Regions from separate parts of the Solibacillus sp. CAU 1738 genome, predicted to be linked through region 3. Evidence: riboswitches for the same ligand, from Rfam matches in the RefSeq annotation. Region 3 holds a riboswitch; each other region holds the start of a gene.
The links. A riboswitch is a leader RNA that binds a small molecule or an ion and turns the genes downstream of it on or off. The one in region 3 is predicted to bind S-adenosylmethionine.
Positions count from the first base shown of each region.

Region 1: another riboswitch for S-adenosylmethionine. It lies ahead of AAFN87_RS18905 (bifunctional homocysteine S-methyltransferase/methylenetetrahydrofolate reductase); the one in region 3 lies ahead of metK (methionine adenosyltransferase).
Region 2: another riboswitch for S-adenosylmethionine. It lies ahead of AAFN87_RS10415 (O-acetylhomoserine aminocarboxypropyltransferase/cysteine synthase family protein); the one in region 3 lies ahead of metK (methionine adenosyltransferase).

Region 1 covers NZ_JBDQQN010000010.1:24,939-30,130, reverse strand. The annotation lists gene AAFN87_RS18920 (tetratricopeptide repeat protein) at 1-115, shown strand, start outside; gene AAFN87_RS18915 (protoglobin domain-containing protein) at 460-1,770, shown strand; gene hemG (protoporphyrinogen oxidase) at 1,900-3,288, shown strand; SAM riboswitch class I at 3,383-3,482, shown strand; gene AAFN87_RS18905 (bifunctional homocysteine S-methyltransferase/methylenetetrahydrofolate reductase) at 3,591-5,192, shown strand, end outside.
Region 2 covers NZ_JBDQQN010000003.1:177,457-182,648, forward strand. The annotation lists gene AAFN87_RS10400 (ABC transporter permease) at 1-939, shown strand, start outside; gene AAFN87_RS10405 (ABC transporter ATP-binding protein) at 926-1,606, shown strand; gene nfsA (oxygen-insensitive NADPH nitroreductase) at 1,955-2,686, opposite strand; SAM riboswitch class I at 2,946-3,060, shown strand; gene AAFN87_RS10415 (O-acetylhomoserine aminocarboxypropyltransferase/cysteine synthase family protein) at 3,174-4,478, shown strand; gene AAFN87_RS10420 (homoserine dehydrogenase) at 4,890-5,192, shown strand, end outside.
Region 3 covers NZ_JBDQQN010000001.1:17,308-22,499, reverse strand. The annotation lists gene AAFN87_RS00180 (gamma carbonic anhydrase) at 59-571, shown strand; gene AAFN87_RS00175 (GNAT family N-acetyltransferase) at 966-1,379, opposite strand; gene metK (methionine adenosyltransferase) at 1,735-2,931, opposite strand; SAM riboswitch class I at 3,176-3,293, opposite strand; gene pckA (phosphoenolpyruvate carboxykinase (ATP)) at 3,498-5,084, shown strand.

The sequences.
Region 1 (5,192 bases), on a different contig from region 3:
AGATAAAGAAGCTAAACTTCAACTAGCAAGATTGTATGAACGAGGGCAAATTATTGAACGTGATGAAAAAGAAGCGCAAAGGTGGCGTGCCGCAGCAAACGATCAAGATGTCTGAAAAAAGCTTAAGTAGAAAGAGGCTTTCTACTTAAGCTTATAGAATAATTTTATTATATTAATATAGGTGTTAATCCCTATTAATTTTAAATATTCTATATATTATAATAATTATACATATTATGGTTATTGATGTGATTGTAGGGAAACAGGACTATAGTGGGCGTGTCGCGAAAATAAAATACTTCTTTTTGAGTAAAATAAAATTAATAGTTACTGTAGGAGTATATTAATTTATGACTAACTAAGTGTTTTTAAGTTTATTCATCATTTTATCTTGTAACAGAACAAAGAAATAGTAATCTTAAGTAGGACTCTTAATTAAAGGAAAGTAGTGTGTAATAAATGTTTAAAAAAAAGGCATTAAGTAATGAGCGCATCACTGTAGATGAAATGCAAGTACATATGGATTTGTCATGTAATACTAATATAAAAAGACAAATCGAAATGCTCCAAATGACGGAGCAAGATTTGAAATATTTAAAGGCATTTCAACCATATGTGGAAAAGTATATCGATGAAATCGTTGCTGCCTTTTATAACTCGCTCGGAATGGAGCAAAGTTTAACAAAAATTATTAATGATAATAGTTCTTTAAATCGATTAAAATTGACATTACGTAAACATATTCAAGAAATGTTCAATGGTAGTATTAATGAGCAATTTTTTGAAGCGCGTCAACGAATTGCGCGAGTACATGTGAAAATTGGTCTGAAAACACAGTATTATATTGGTGCTTTTCAAGATTTATTTATTCAATTCTTAAATATAGTAGAACGTGAAATTGTTAATCCACAAGATCAATACGACATGATCCGTGCGATATCAAAGATTTTAAATTTCGAGCAACAAGTAGTGTTAGAGGCATTCGAAATGGTTGTTGAGCAAATGGAGCGTTCAATTGAAAAAGAAAAAATGCGTGTAAGCCAATCCATTGTTTCTGCAACAGGGAATTTATCCGCTATTTCTGAACAGACAAATGCCTCATTCCACCAACTAACAAATCAATCTAGCGAAGTCGTCAATTATGTTAAGGAAGCAATTGATATTTCCAATAAAGCGGAAACGCAAGCGAGTGAAGGGAAAATACAAATTCAAGAACAATCGCGAAATATGAAACATATTATTGTGTCAGTGGAAGAAATTTCGGATGATGTGTTGGAACTTGTGAAAATTTCAAAAGAGATGGAAGCGATTATGGGCATTGTGACGAATATCGCGAATCAAACGAATTTATTATCACTTAATGCAGCAATTGAAGCGGCTAGAGCAGGTGAAGCGGGAAAGGGCTTTAGTATCGTAGCGGATGAAGTGCGTAAATTATCAGTGCAAACGAAAGAATCGACAGACAATGTTGCATTACTTTTAAAAAATACAAATGAACAAACAGAGAAGCTTAAACTTTCTATGGAGCGTATACAAAAGGCAGTATCTTCTGGTGAAGATTGCATGATTGCGACGGCGCAACGTTTCACGCAAATTGTATCCGCAATGGAAGAAACGCAACAGAAAAATAGTTTGATGGAGGAAAAGGTAGAGGAAATTGGCGGCGTCATTCAACAACTAGGCATGGATTGCGATGAAGTAATGCTGTCAACTGTTACTTTAGCAAACGTTGCTCAAGATCTAGAAACAATGACATTCAGAGGGAACTAAGCAGAATGTGAAAAAGAATTGTCCGTTTGGGCAGTTCTTTTTATTTTTGTAAAAGAAGTCACAGCTATTATCGTGAGAAAACGTTTATACTAGTCCATAGAGAAATATAGATGGTGAGGAGAGAAGACGATGAAAACAGTCGTTGTTGTTGGCGGTGGCATTACAGGATTGTGTACGGTGCACTATGTAACAAAACAATTGCAAGACGCAGGGATAAAGGCACGTCTTATTTTAGCCGATCAAAATCCATATTTAGGTGGCAAAATCCACTCCGAGCATGCAGAAGGATTTATTATGGAAACAGGTGCAGATTCGATTGTTGCTCGTCATCCAGGTGTATTAGAGCTAGTACGTGAGCTGCAGTTTGAAGACGAGCTTGTGTATAACGAAACAGGTATTTCCTATATTCATACGAATAACGAGTTACATCCTATTCCAGCAGGTTCGACATTCGGTATTCCAATGAGTGAGGAATCATTGATGGCGAGTACATTATTGTCAGACGAAGCAAAACAGCGAGTACTACAAGATAGCACAATCCCCAATGATAGATTCACAAAAGAAAGTTCGATAGGTGAATTTTTAGAGTACTTTTTAGGAGAAGAAATTGTACATAAGCAAATTGCTCCTGTACTAGCAGGCGTTTATTCAGGCGATCTGTATCAACTTTCACTCGCCTCAACATTACCTTATTTAGTAGATTATAAAAATAATTATGGCAGCATTATGGAAGGATTTAAAGCGAACCGTGAGCAATTTGAGAAAGCTGCTAATAAGAAATTTATTTCATTCCGTAATGGCTTGTCATCGCTTATTGATCGCTTAGAGGAGACATTGCCGAATGTAGAATTTTTAAAAGGTGTAAAAGCGACCAGCGTCTCAAAAAATAGCGATATATACGAAGTTGCCTTTAGCAATGGGGAAGTAGTAGCTGCTGACATCGTTGTACTAGCTGTGCCAAATGAAACGGTGCGTACTTTATTAAATGATGAGCATTTAGCAGCAAACTTACGAAAATTCACGAATGCTTCTGCCATTACATTATATGTAGGATTTGATGTGCCAGATGCTGTGCTACCTGCAGACGGTACGGGCTTTATTGTATCGCATAATAGCAATTTAGTGTGCAATGCTTCAACATGGACAAGTCGAAAATGGAAGCATACATCAGCGGATAGTAATTTACTCGTAAGGTTATTTTACAAAAATGTAAATCCACGTTATGAGGAGCTAGCGGCAATGTCAGACGAAGAATTGACGAAAGTGGCATTAGATGATGTTAAACTAAGTCTCGGGATTGATGTACAGCCGAAAGTTGTAAACGTCACGAAATGGGTAAATAAAATGCCACGCTATGACCTTGCACATAACGCAGCTTTAAAGGTTGTATTTGACGATTTAGCAGTTCGTTATCCGAATGTTTTATTAGCAGGATGCTCTTATTTTGGTGTAGGGATTGGTGCGTGTATTCAAAATGGTAAAAACACAGCTGCCCAAATTATGACAATGATTCAGTAGAACAAACGGGAAAATTAGTCATTGCCGTGAAAGGTCTTGACGTTCTATTCATATAACGTTATGATTCTTTTAATTATTTACAAAATTCATACATTTCTTATCGAGAGAAGCAGAGGGACTGGCCCAGTGAAGCTTCAGCAACCAACGAATATGTCAGGTGCTAAATCCAGCAGGCATTTGCCGACAGATGAGAAGGACAAACATGAGCAAGTAGAGCCTTCTTTTTTGAGAAGGCTTTTTCTTTTCGGTGGAATTAACTGAAAAATACGATTAATTAAACGACTGAAAGAGAGGACATAAATATGGGGTTACGTGAAGCATTACAAGAACGGGTATTAACGGCAGACGGCGCAATTGGCACACTACTTTATTCTTACGGATTAGATTATTGTCACGAAGAAATGAATGTCATAAAACCGGAAATTGTTGAAAATATTCATAGTGACTACATTGCAGCAGGTGCTGATATTATCCAAACGAATACATATGGTGCCAATGCAATTAAGCTAGCACGTTATGGTTATGAAGAGCGTGTTAAAGAGTTTAATGAGGCAGCAGTCAAACTAGCAAAATCGACAACAAGTGCAGGGGGACAATTTGTACTTGGCACAATCGGTGGTATTCGTGGTATTCGTAAAAGCGATAGTACGCTGGATGAAATTTTAGCAGCTACGCGTGAACAAGCGGATGCATTGTTAGCGGGCGATGTAGATGGCTTACTGCTTGAGACGTATTACGATTTTGAGGAACTAACTGCAGTCGTTGTCATGCTACGAGCGATGACTGAAAAACCAATTATTGCACAAGTATCGATGCATGAGCCTGGTATTTTACAAAATGGTTTATCGCTCAATACGGCATTAAAGGAGTTAGATCTACTAGGTGCTGATATTGTAGGGATGAACTGTCGCTTAGGTCCATTCCACTCGATCCAAGCATTTGAAGGGGTACAACTCCCTGAAAATGCCTTTCTTTCCGCATATCCAAATGCTTCGCTACTCGATGTAGAAGACGGTCGAGTTGTTTATGAATCGGAGGCAGATTATTTCGCGCGTGCGGCATTCGAACTTGTCGGGCAAGGAGTACGTTTAATCGGGGGCTGTTGTGGAACAACGCCGAAGCATATCGAAGCTGTGAAGAAAAAATTAGCAAACGTTACACCAGTAAAAGAAAAAAAGATTAAACCAGTAAGCGTCGAGTTTGTTCGTGTACCTGAACCGCCAAAAGACGAACCGTTTCATGAAAAAGCAAAACGTGAGCGCTCAGTACTTGTAGAGCTTGATACACCGCGCCATTTAGAAATTGACGGTTTTATACATGGCGCAAAGGAACTGTATGCAGCAGGTGCTGATGCTATTATGATGGCGGATAATTCGCTTGCCTCACCTCGTATTAGTAATATTGCGATGGCGTCGATTTTAAAGTTACAGCATGGTATACGTACATTGCCGCATATGACATGCCGAGATCGCAACTTAATAGGCTTGCAGTCACATTTAATGGGACTAGACGCACTTGGGCTGCATGATGTTTTAGCGGTAACAGGGGACCCGACAAAGGTAGGGGATTTCCCAGGTGCGACAAGTGTTTATGATGTTTCTTCAATGGAGCTTATTTCACTTATAAAGCAACTGAATGAAGGTATTTCATTTTCAGGGAAAGCATTACGCAAACAAGCGAATTTCTCTGTCGCAGCTGCTTTTAATCCGAATGTACGAGTACTTGACAGAGCAGTTAGTCGTTTAGAGAAGAAAATTGAACATGGTGCGGATTATTTTATTTCGCAGCCAGTTTATTCAAAAGAGAAGATTATTGAAATTTACGAGGCGACGAAACATTTAGACACGCCAATTTATATTGGAATTATGCCGCTTACTAGCTTTAAGAGTGCAGAGTTTTTACAT
Region 2 (5,192 bases), on a different contig from region 3:
CAAACGTCCAATATTCAGTTGCAGTATTTATCTTTACACTCCGCGTTATACAAGCTTGAAAAATACGAGCTTGATAGTGTCATTGTGATTAAAAAAGGATTTGAGGACAAATTAAAAACGGGCTATCGCAATCAAGTAATAAAAATGTATTCAACAGATCGGTCCATTGCGCCTTTTACAACGGTAGAAACAGTTAGCTCATACGTTCAAGATCAAGCATCTCGTTATAAAGCGGTAGGTGAAATACAAAAGCTGTATACAAAAAATAACGTTCAAGAAGTAGTAGATGCTGAAGAAATTATCGAAAAGAGTAAAAAGCGTCTTGAAGAAAAAGATTTAATTACACCTATGTTTCAATTTTCCACAGATTCGTATGTTGTATCTTCTGAGCAAACAGCGCTGTTAAACGTTTGGGGTGTGTGGGCACTATTTAGTATGCTCGCGACATTTTTTATTTTTGATTGGATCATTAAAGAAAATACAAAAGCGATAGCTGTTCGCTGGCTGTATACAACAGTTACTTTTCGATGGTATAGCTTATGGAATTTATTCTTATATATTTTACTAATAGTCGCTGCAAATGTACTTTCGGTTTTATTGCTAACTATAGTGCTTGATGTCATGATAAGACCACAATTTTTATTTGTTATAATCATTTTTTCAGTGACAATATCGATGGTGTCCTTCGTTATTGCGTATCGTTTTACAAAGCCTTTTTTCTATTATGTAACAAGCATCCTACTATCGTTATTACTTGCTGTTTTAGGTGGGTCATTTGTTCCAATTGATGGGTTAACTCGGCGTTTTGAAGGGGTGCAATATTTGAGTCCGGTACATGCGCTACTATTAGAGAAGCCAAATTGGCTATGGCTTATATGTATTGCCGCTATTTTATTTGTTTCGGTATGGAGAGGGGGGCGATCGCATGCTTCAAGTTGATAATTTAGAAAAAAACTATAAGCAAAAAAAGGTATTAAGTGACGTTTCCTTTCAAATAGAACAAGGTGAAGTGGTTGGTTTAGTAGGAGAAAATGGCGCCGGTAAGTCCACGCTATTAAATATTTTAGCGACCGTTATTAAACCTTCTGCGGGTCAAGTAATATTAGATGGGATGCCATACAAAGGGAATCAAAATGCTATGCGACGGCATATTGGCTACGTACCTCAGGAATTATCGATTTGGGAGGATCTTACTGTAGAAGAAAATATGCTGTTTTTCGAAAAGCTAAGCTGGACAAAGAGAACAAAAGAGCAGTGCCGGGAGCTTTGTTTAAATATGCAGCTTACACAGTGGGAAGAGAAAGTGAGCTCATTGTCAGGGGGGATGAAGCGTAAATTAAATATGGCCATTAGTTTGCTTCATGATCCGAAACTACTTTTGTTAGATGAGCCAACAGTTGGTATAGATTTGAAATCCAAAAATGAAATCGGTAAATACTTAGTCGATATCGCGAAAAACGATGGCAAGATGGTGCTCTACACATCTCATGATATGAATGAAATTGCCACTTTCTGTGATCGCGTGTATGTTATCGGTCAAGATCCGTTTTATTTGAATTTATTGAAGGCAAATGATGTCGATGTGGAGCATTTAGCCGGCTGTTAATAATAAAAATACATATAAGTAAGGCAGCTACTTTGTAATAAGTTTTAGTAGTAAGTTTAAGTTTTCAATAGTAATAGAAGAATCCGTGCCACTCCTGCCGAAAAACTGGCTAAATGAGACCCCACAGAAGATTGCCGTCCCGGTAATCTTCGAGGAGGCTCATGGACAGTCGGCGGAAAGGGCACGGTAATTCTTCTTAAATAAATACAGTAACGAATAATATTTGGCTTTTTATTAAATTGTCTACTTTATAGGGCGAAGTTCGAAATATGTAAAGACGCCTCTTTTGCGGTGAGTAATCGCCAAAGTTTGTTCGGTAAGCTTTTACTTGCGGTACAGCATACTATATTATTTCCAATTAAAACCTTTTGTTGCTAAAAAGTCTTTAATAAATGGACGTTTTTGATTTATTAAGAAGTCTGCCATTTGCTTTGTCCATGTCGCCATTTTTTGATTAGATGAACGGCTAGCATAGTAACTTTCCATTATGGCATCATACTCATCTAATAATGTATCGTATTGTTCTACATTATAGCTGTTTTCATGTAAAACTGCTGCAACAGGAAGGCGCGGCTTAGTTTCGTTCCGTTTTGTAGGTGTGCCGATCGTCATAGCGAATAATGGGAAAACATATTCAGGTAAATTGAATAGCTCACTAATTTCGGCTGGGTTATTACGTGCCCCACCAATATAGCAAATACCATAGCCTGCTGCTTCTGCGGCAATAACAAAATTTTGAGCGAATAATGATACGTCCGCTACCCCAACGAGTACATTTTCTGCAGAGTCCGCTACAATGTCAATGTCATGCTTTTGACCAGCTATTTGTAATCGTTTGAAATCTACGCAAAATAGGAATGATGCACCAGCTGTTTTGAACTGAAATTCATTTTTTGATAGCTCTCCTAATTTTTGCTTTTTGTCTTCGTCTGTAACCCAAATAACGCTATATGCTTGTACAAAGTGAGAGCTTGCCGCCATTTGTGCTGTTTCGATTAAATCAATTACTACCTCGCGCGAAATCTCTTCCCCCGTATATTTACGAACAGATGAGTGACTACGTAAAAGTTCTCTTGTCATAACTTCTCCCCCTAATGAAAAATGGACTCAAAAGAAAGTCCTTAAAAGCCCATTTTATACTAACATATCATTATTAACCAATCTATTTCCAAAGTTACAATTACAGCAGTAGATACAATTGCTATTGTAGTGGAAATTATTGGTGGGTTGATAGGGGATAGATTATTTCAGGTAAGTTTAAAATTTCAGAAAATAACGGTTGACGAATTGGATTAAACTGTCTTATACTGTGAATCAACGATGGAACATGAATCATATACTCTTATCTAGAGAGGCGGAGGGACTAGGCCCTGCGATGCCCGGCAACCAGTGAGTGACGAACTTACTACGGTGCTAATTCCTACAGATTCTAATCGGGATCTGAAAGATAAGGGGAGGAAAATTTGCTCATTTGCGAACCCTCTTCTTAGGAAGGGGGTTTTTTGTTTTCTAAAACCCTCCTCGAAAAAACCGGTTATCCATCGAATAACTAACTAGGAGGCAACTCATGTCAACATTACGTCCGGAAACATTATTATTACACGGTGGGCAAAAGCCTGATCCTACTACAGGTGCAATTGCTGTACCAATTTATCGCACAACGGCTTATGCATTTAATGACACTGCTCATGCGCAGCGACTATTTGCATTAGAGGAAAGTGGCAATATTTATTCGCGCATCATGAATCCAACAGTCGGAGCATTTGAAGAACGTGTCGCATTACTTGAAAAAGGAACAGCGGCAGTTGCACTATCATCGGGGATGGCTGCAATCTCATTCTCGATTATGAATATTGCAGGTGCTGGTGATCATATAGTATCAGCCGGATCACTATACGGTGGCACGTACAATTTATTTGCAACGACATTACCACGATACGGTATTACAACGACATTCGTTGATGAAAGCAACCCAGAAAACTTCCGCGCGGCAATAACGGAAAATACGAAAGCCATTTATGCTGAAACAATCGGGAACCCTAGTTTAAATGTATTTGATATTGAAGCGGTAGCAGACATTGCGCATGAGCATGGCATTCCTTTAATAATTGATAATACATTCCCTTCACCATATGGTTGTAATCCTATCGACTTCGGTGCGGATGTAGTTGTCCATTCTGCAACGAAATGGATTGGCGGTCATGGCACAACAATTGGCGGTATCGTTGTAGACGGCGGGAAATTTGACTGGACACAAGGGAAATTCCCAGGCTTTACAGAACCGGATGCAAGCTATCACGGATTACGATACGGAATTGATACAGCGGCCGCTGCATTTGCTACAAAGCTGCGTGTACAGTTACTCCGTGATTTCGGTCCAACATTAAGTGCAGACGCTGCTTTTAATTTCTTACAAGGTTTAGAGACGCTTCATTTGCGTGTAGTAAGACATAATGAAAACGCAGCGAAAGTAGCTGAACACTTGCGTAACCACCCATTTGTGGACTATGTAAATTATAATGGCTTCGAAGATTTCGCTTCGCATGAATTAGCGAACAAATATTTGAAAAACGGTTTTGGTTCGATTTTAACGTTCGGTATTAAAGGTGGACGTGAAGCAGGACGCAATGTGATTGATAATGTGGAGCTATTCTCACACGTAGCAAACGTAGGGGATGGTCGTTCATTAATCATTCACCCAGCATCAACAACGCACCAACAATTATCCGCAGAAGAATTAAAAGTCGCTGGCGTATCAGAAGAGCTCATTCGCTTATCTATCGGTCTAGAAGCGGTAGAAGATATTATTGCAGACTTAGATCAAGCACTTGAAAAAGTTGAACAAGGTGTACAAGCAAGTATAAATGCCTAAATAAATAGGAGCTGTAGACTGCATCATTTCGCAGTCGCAGCTTAATTCATCAATTTTCTACGTTTTTAATTGGGTCTGTCGAGATGTAATTCTTGATAGATCTTTTTTAGTTATTAAAGGTTAATGTCATGTGTGTTGATGAGGGATTTTACCAACAACTAGTAGTTTCTTTGTTAAGAATGAACCGAGTGAGGGCTTTTAACTATAAATGATTATGACTGTTTAGTGACCTTCTAGGGAAAACAAATGTCCATCCAAGGGAGATTGTTCTTGTGTTCCGTGTCGTGTTACGTTAGAATCTTACTATGTGAAATTATTGGAATAATTCGTTAAATCGATTTACAACGTGTACAATTGCGCTGAGGCGTAATTGTTTTAGATTTACGGAATGGAAAGTTGGAGGCGAAAGTTATGGCGACAATTAAGGCTGCCATCCTCGGTTTTGGAACTGTAGGGCAAGGGATTTATCATATTTTAAATGAAAAGCGTGAGGAGCTTCGAGATCGGCTTGGGGTAGAGCTAGAAGTCGCGAAAATTTTAGTCACAGATGCGAGCCGTGAACGTGTACCTGGCACAGCACATTTAATGACAGAAAGCATTGATGATGTTTTTGCGGGAAGTGGTATGCAAGTCGTATTTGAAGCAATTGTTAACGAGGAGCCTGCTTTTTCATACTTGAAGCGCGCCATAGAAAATAAATGTCATGTCATCACA
Region 3 (5,192 bases):
ATCTTTTATTCATTTTGTTACGATATTTGTATATCTTACTAGAGAGAAGGCGTTAACGATGATTTACCCTTATAAAGATAAAAATCCTATCATAGACCCTTCCGCTTTTATTGCGGATTATGCAACGATTACAGGAGATGTTACTATCGGCGCTGAAACGACAATATGGTTTAATACTGTTATTCGTGGGGATGTTGCACCAACTATTATAGGTAAACGTGTAAGCATACAAGACTTAAGCTGCTTACATCAAAGCCCAAACAATCCACTTATTATAGAAGATGAAGTAACAGTTGGACACCAAGTAACATTACATAGCTGCATTATCCGAAAACGTGCACTAATTGGCATGGGTTCAATTATTTTAGATGGCGCTGAAATTGGCGAAGGGGCTTTTATTGGTGCAGGAAGTTTAGTACCTCCTGGAAAGAAGATTCCGCCAAACTCACTTGCAATGGGACGCCCTGCAAAAGTTGTTCGTGAAGTTACAGCTGAAGACCGAGAAGACATGGATCGTATTATTCGCGAATATGTGGAAAAAGGACAGTATTATAAATCAATTCAAGGATAGTAAGGACATTTGAAAGTCCTTTAGGAACAAATTAGAGAGTACTAGATCGAAAAACGTTCCTGTACTTTCTTTTTCTTTGATGCCGTTGATTGTCATTTCGGCGGACGCGTTTCGCGGGCACGGTTTCAGCTAATTTTTTTGCTTTCCAAGCAAAAAAATGGATCTTCCACTCGTGCTGTTCCCGCTGAAGTCGCCGCCTGCATTCCAATCAACTAGTTTTATTCGTAGACAAAATGACTCACTTCTCGTTCAATCTGTAGCGCACTCATTGAAGACTGTTCCAGTTATAAGTAATCAATATCTAGTCGCCAGTAATAATATCTATTATTTTGGTAATGATCTCTCTATTGCACATAAAAACGCTTGGAAAATATCCAAGCGTTTTTCTATATATTTATTTGTTTGAAACTCCCGACTGCATTTCGTAATTTCTTACGAACATTCCATTTGATTTTCTCAATCCAAACTTTTCATAATAAGGAACTAAATCATCATCACAACACAAATCAATCATATAAATATCATCAAGTTCTTTTAACATTTGTTTTACTAATTTATGGCCAATACCTTTATTTTTATACTCTGGCAAAACTTCAAGGAACGGAATGTAGGCAGATAGAACACCATCACTAATTGCTGTTATAAATCCAACTACTTGATTAGATTTTTCATCTAACGCAACGACCACTTTACTACTATTTTCTAACAACTTTAAGTGAGTTTGTGGATTTGGGGGATTTGGCCAATCCACAAAAAAGCCTTTTAACATATCCGACGAAACCCCATTAAGAGAATTTTTATATATCATCATATATCAACTCCAAATTTATTTTTCTATTTTTTAGCAGATGATATATATCAAAAGTAAAGTAACAAAATTGAGACCTCCAAACACATCTTAATATACTATAAGAAATTCGACCCAAACTTTGAAATTCCTTCTTTTTTGTAATTAAATGGAGATAGTTCTATGAAATAACTATAAGGGAACTTATTATGTCGTTTCTCAATGCCTTTATAATCAACATCGTGTTGTACCGAATATGCTTAGGCTTTACCTTCGAAACGTGTCAGCCACAACTTAACTCCACACCATATATTGACAAAAAAACTGTCCCAAAAAATCGTTATTTACGACCCTTTTGAGACAGCTTCTAATTTTCTTATAATCCAGCTTTTGATTTTAATTCAGCTGCTTTATCTGTATTTTCCCAAGGCACATCTAAATCTGTACGACCGAAGTGACCATATGCTGCAGTTTGTTTGTAAATCGGGCGGCGTAGGTCAAGCATTTTAATAATACCTGCTGGGCGTAAATCAAATAATTCGCGTACCCATTCTACGATTTGTGATGAAGCAACTTTACCTGTACCAAAAGTATCTACTGCAATCGATACTGGTTGAGCTACCCCAATTGCATAAGCAAGCTGTACTTCTGCACGATCAGCTAAGCCTGCCGCTACAATATTTTTGGCTACATAACGGGCTGCATATGCTGCTGAACGGTCAACCTTTGTTGCATCTTTCCCAGAGAAAGCACCGCCACCGTGACGAGCATAACCACCGTATGTATCCACGATGATTTTACGTCCTGTTAAACCAGCGTCTCCTTTAGGTCCACCAATAACAAAGCGCCCTGTAGGATTGATGAAATATTTTGTTGCATCATCTAATAATTCAGTTGGCACTACTGGCGCAATAACAACACGTTTTAAATCTGCTTGGATTTGTTCTAAAGTAATATCTTCATCATGCTGAGTTGAAATAACAATTGTATCAACACGCACTGGAATGTTATTTTCATCATACTCAATTGTTACTTGTGTTTTACCGTCTGGACGTAAATAAGCTAATTCACCTGATTTACGTACTTCTGTTAAACGGCGAGCTAATTTATGCGCTAAGCTTATCGGTAACGGCATTAATTCTGGTGTCTCATTACAAGCGTAACCGAACATTAAGCCTTGGTCCCCTGCGCCAATTGCTTCGATATCTGCATCTGTCATTGAGCCTTCGCGAGCTTCAAGAGCTTTGTCAACGCCCTGTGCGATATCAGGAGATTGCTCACCGATCGCTACTAGAACAGCTAAATTTTCTGCATCGAATCCGTATTTACCACGAGTGTAACCAATTTCAGCTACTGTATCGCGCACAATACCTTTAATATCTACATATGTTGAAGTTGTAATTTCTCCGGCAACAAGTACTAGACCTGTAGTAACTGTTGTCTCACACGCTACACGTGCATTCGGATCAGCTACTAAGATTGCATCTAAAATTGCATCTGAAATCTGATCACAAATTTTATCTGGATGCCCTTCTGTTACACTTTCTGAAGTAAACAGTCGACGGTTTGTCATGTTAATTCCTCCTAAAATTCCTAGCAAGATTTACCTGCGAATATGATACGGTACTCATTTCCCATGTCAAGTCTACCCGTAAGGATTAAACTTCAAGCCGTTACTGCTTTTAACACGAGGATTTCGAAAGGTATATAATAATGAAAGAACTCCAATATTTATGTCCCTTCCACTATTTTTCGCAAAAAAAAACCTTTCGCTCACATACATGAGAGAAAGGGTACATGTCATTCGTTACCTTTCACTCTTATCGTTCAAGGGAAATTCCCTTGCATCAGGTTGGCACCAACGCATGACGTGAAAAGTTCATGCAGGTTGCCGGGTTTCACAGGGCCTGACCCTCCACCAGCTCGGGATAAGAGTATCCGTTCAATTCCTCATGTTACATAATTTTTTTTGCTCTGTCAAACAATATAGTTTGACAGTTTTTTGTAATGAAGAAAATTCTTAAAAAATTAATTTAATTAGTATAGATTATTGCATTCAATGTGTTATACTATTTTTGACTTAAGAAAAAAAACTCCCTAAAGTAAGGGAATACTATAAAAAAGGATGGTATTTAATCGATGAATTCAGTAGAAATTGCAAACGAACTGAAGGAATTATTAAGCGGTGCAAATATTAACAATCAACTTTCTGTACCACAATTAGTGGAGAAAGCAACATCTCGTGGAGAAGCTATGTTAACAGTTGACGGTGCATTACTAGCTGAAACAGGTAAATACACTGGTCGTTCTCCTAAAGATAAATATATGGTAGAAGAAGACAGCACAAAAGATAAAATTGATTGGGGTAAAGTAAACCGTCCAATTTCTTCTGAAGTGTTTGATAACCTATATGTAAAAGTTGTTAACTACTTAAAAGAAAAAGACGAGCTTTTCGTATTCAATGGCTTTGCGGGAGCAGACAAAGCGTCACAGCTTTCCATTAAAGTTATTAATGAATATGCTTGGCATAACCTTTTCTGTCATCAATTATTCATCCGTCCAACTACAGAAGAATTAGCTTCTCACGTAGCAGACTTTACAATTGTCTCAGCACCAAACTTCAAGGCAGATCCTGCTGTTGATGGTACAGCTTCTGAAACATTCATCATTGTATCATTAGAGAAAAAAGTAATTTTAATTGGTGGTACAGAGTATGCTGGTGAAATGAAAAAATCAATTTTTGGTATTATGAACTACTTACTACCTGAGCAAGGCATCCTTTCTATGCACTGTTCAGCAAACGTAGGTGAAGCTGGAGACGTAGCTTTATTCTTCGGTTTATCAGGTACTGGTAAAACTACATTATCAGCAGATGCTGATCGCAAATTAATCGGTGATGACGAGCACGGCTGGTCTGATACTGGTGTATTCAATATCGAAGGTGGCTGTTACGCTAAAACTATCAACCTTTCAGCTGAAAAAGAACCAGAAATTTATAATGCAATCCGTTTCGGTTCTGTTTTAGAAAACGTAGTAGTAGATCCAAATACTCGTATTTGCGACTACGATGACGGTTCATTAACTGAAAATACTCGTGTAGCGTATCCAATCGACTACATTGAAAATATCGTAATACCATCTGTCGCAGGTCACCCAAAAACAATCATCTTCTTAACTGCAGATGCATTTGGCGTGTTACCTCCAATTTCTAAATTAACTAAAGAGCAAGCAATGTATCACTTCTTAAGTGGTTTCACTTCTAAATTAGCAGGTACAGAGCGTGGTGTTACTGAGCCAGAACCAGTATTCTCTACATGCTTCGGTTCACCTTTCTTACCTCTTCCAGCACAACGCTATGCTGAAATGTTAGGTGAGAAAATTGACGAGCATGGTTCACAAGTATTCCTTGTAAACACGGGCTGGACTGGTGGCGAATACGGCGTAGGTAACCGTATGAAGCTTTCATATACTCGTACAATGGTTCGCGCAGCAATCGAAGGTAAATTAAACAATGTTGAAACAACTCAAGATGCTGTATTCGGTTTACACATTCCTACAGCTGTAGAAGGGGTTCCTTCAGAAGTATTAAACCCTCGTGATGCATGGGCTGATAAAGTAGCATACGATGCAAAAGCTGCTCAATTAGCTAGTTTATTCAACGAAAACTTCAAAAAGTTCGCACACGTTTCTGAAGACATCGTGAAAAAGGGCGGCCCATTAGCTTAATTTTTTATTAATCGACATACCGTTTTAAAAAACTTATATCATATAAAAAAACCAACAATCATCTAAAACTGATTGTTGGTTTTTTATTTTTCATATTATCTCGCTTTT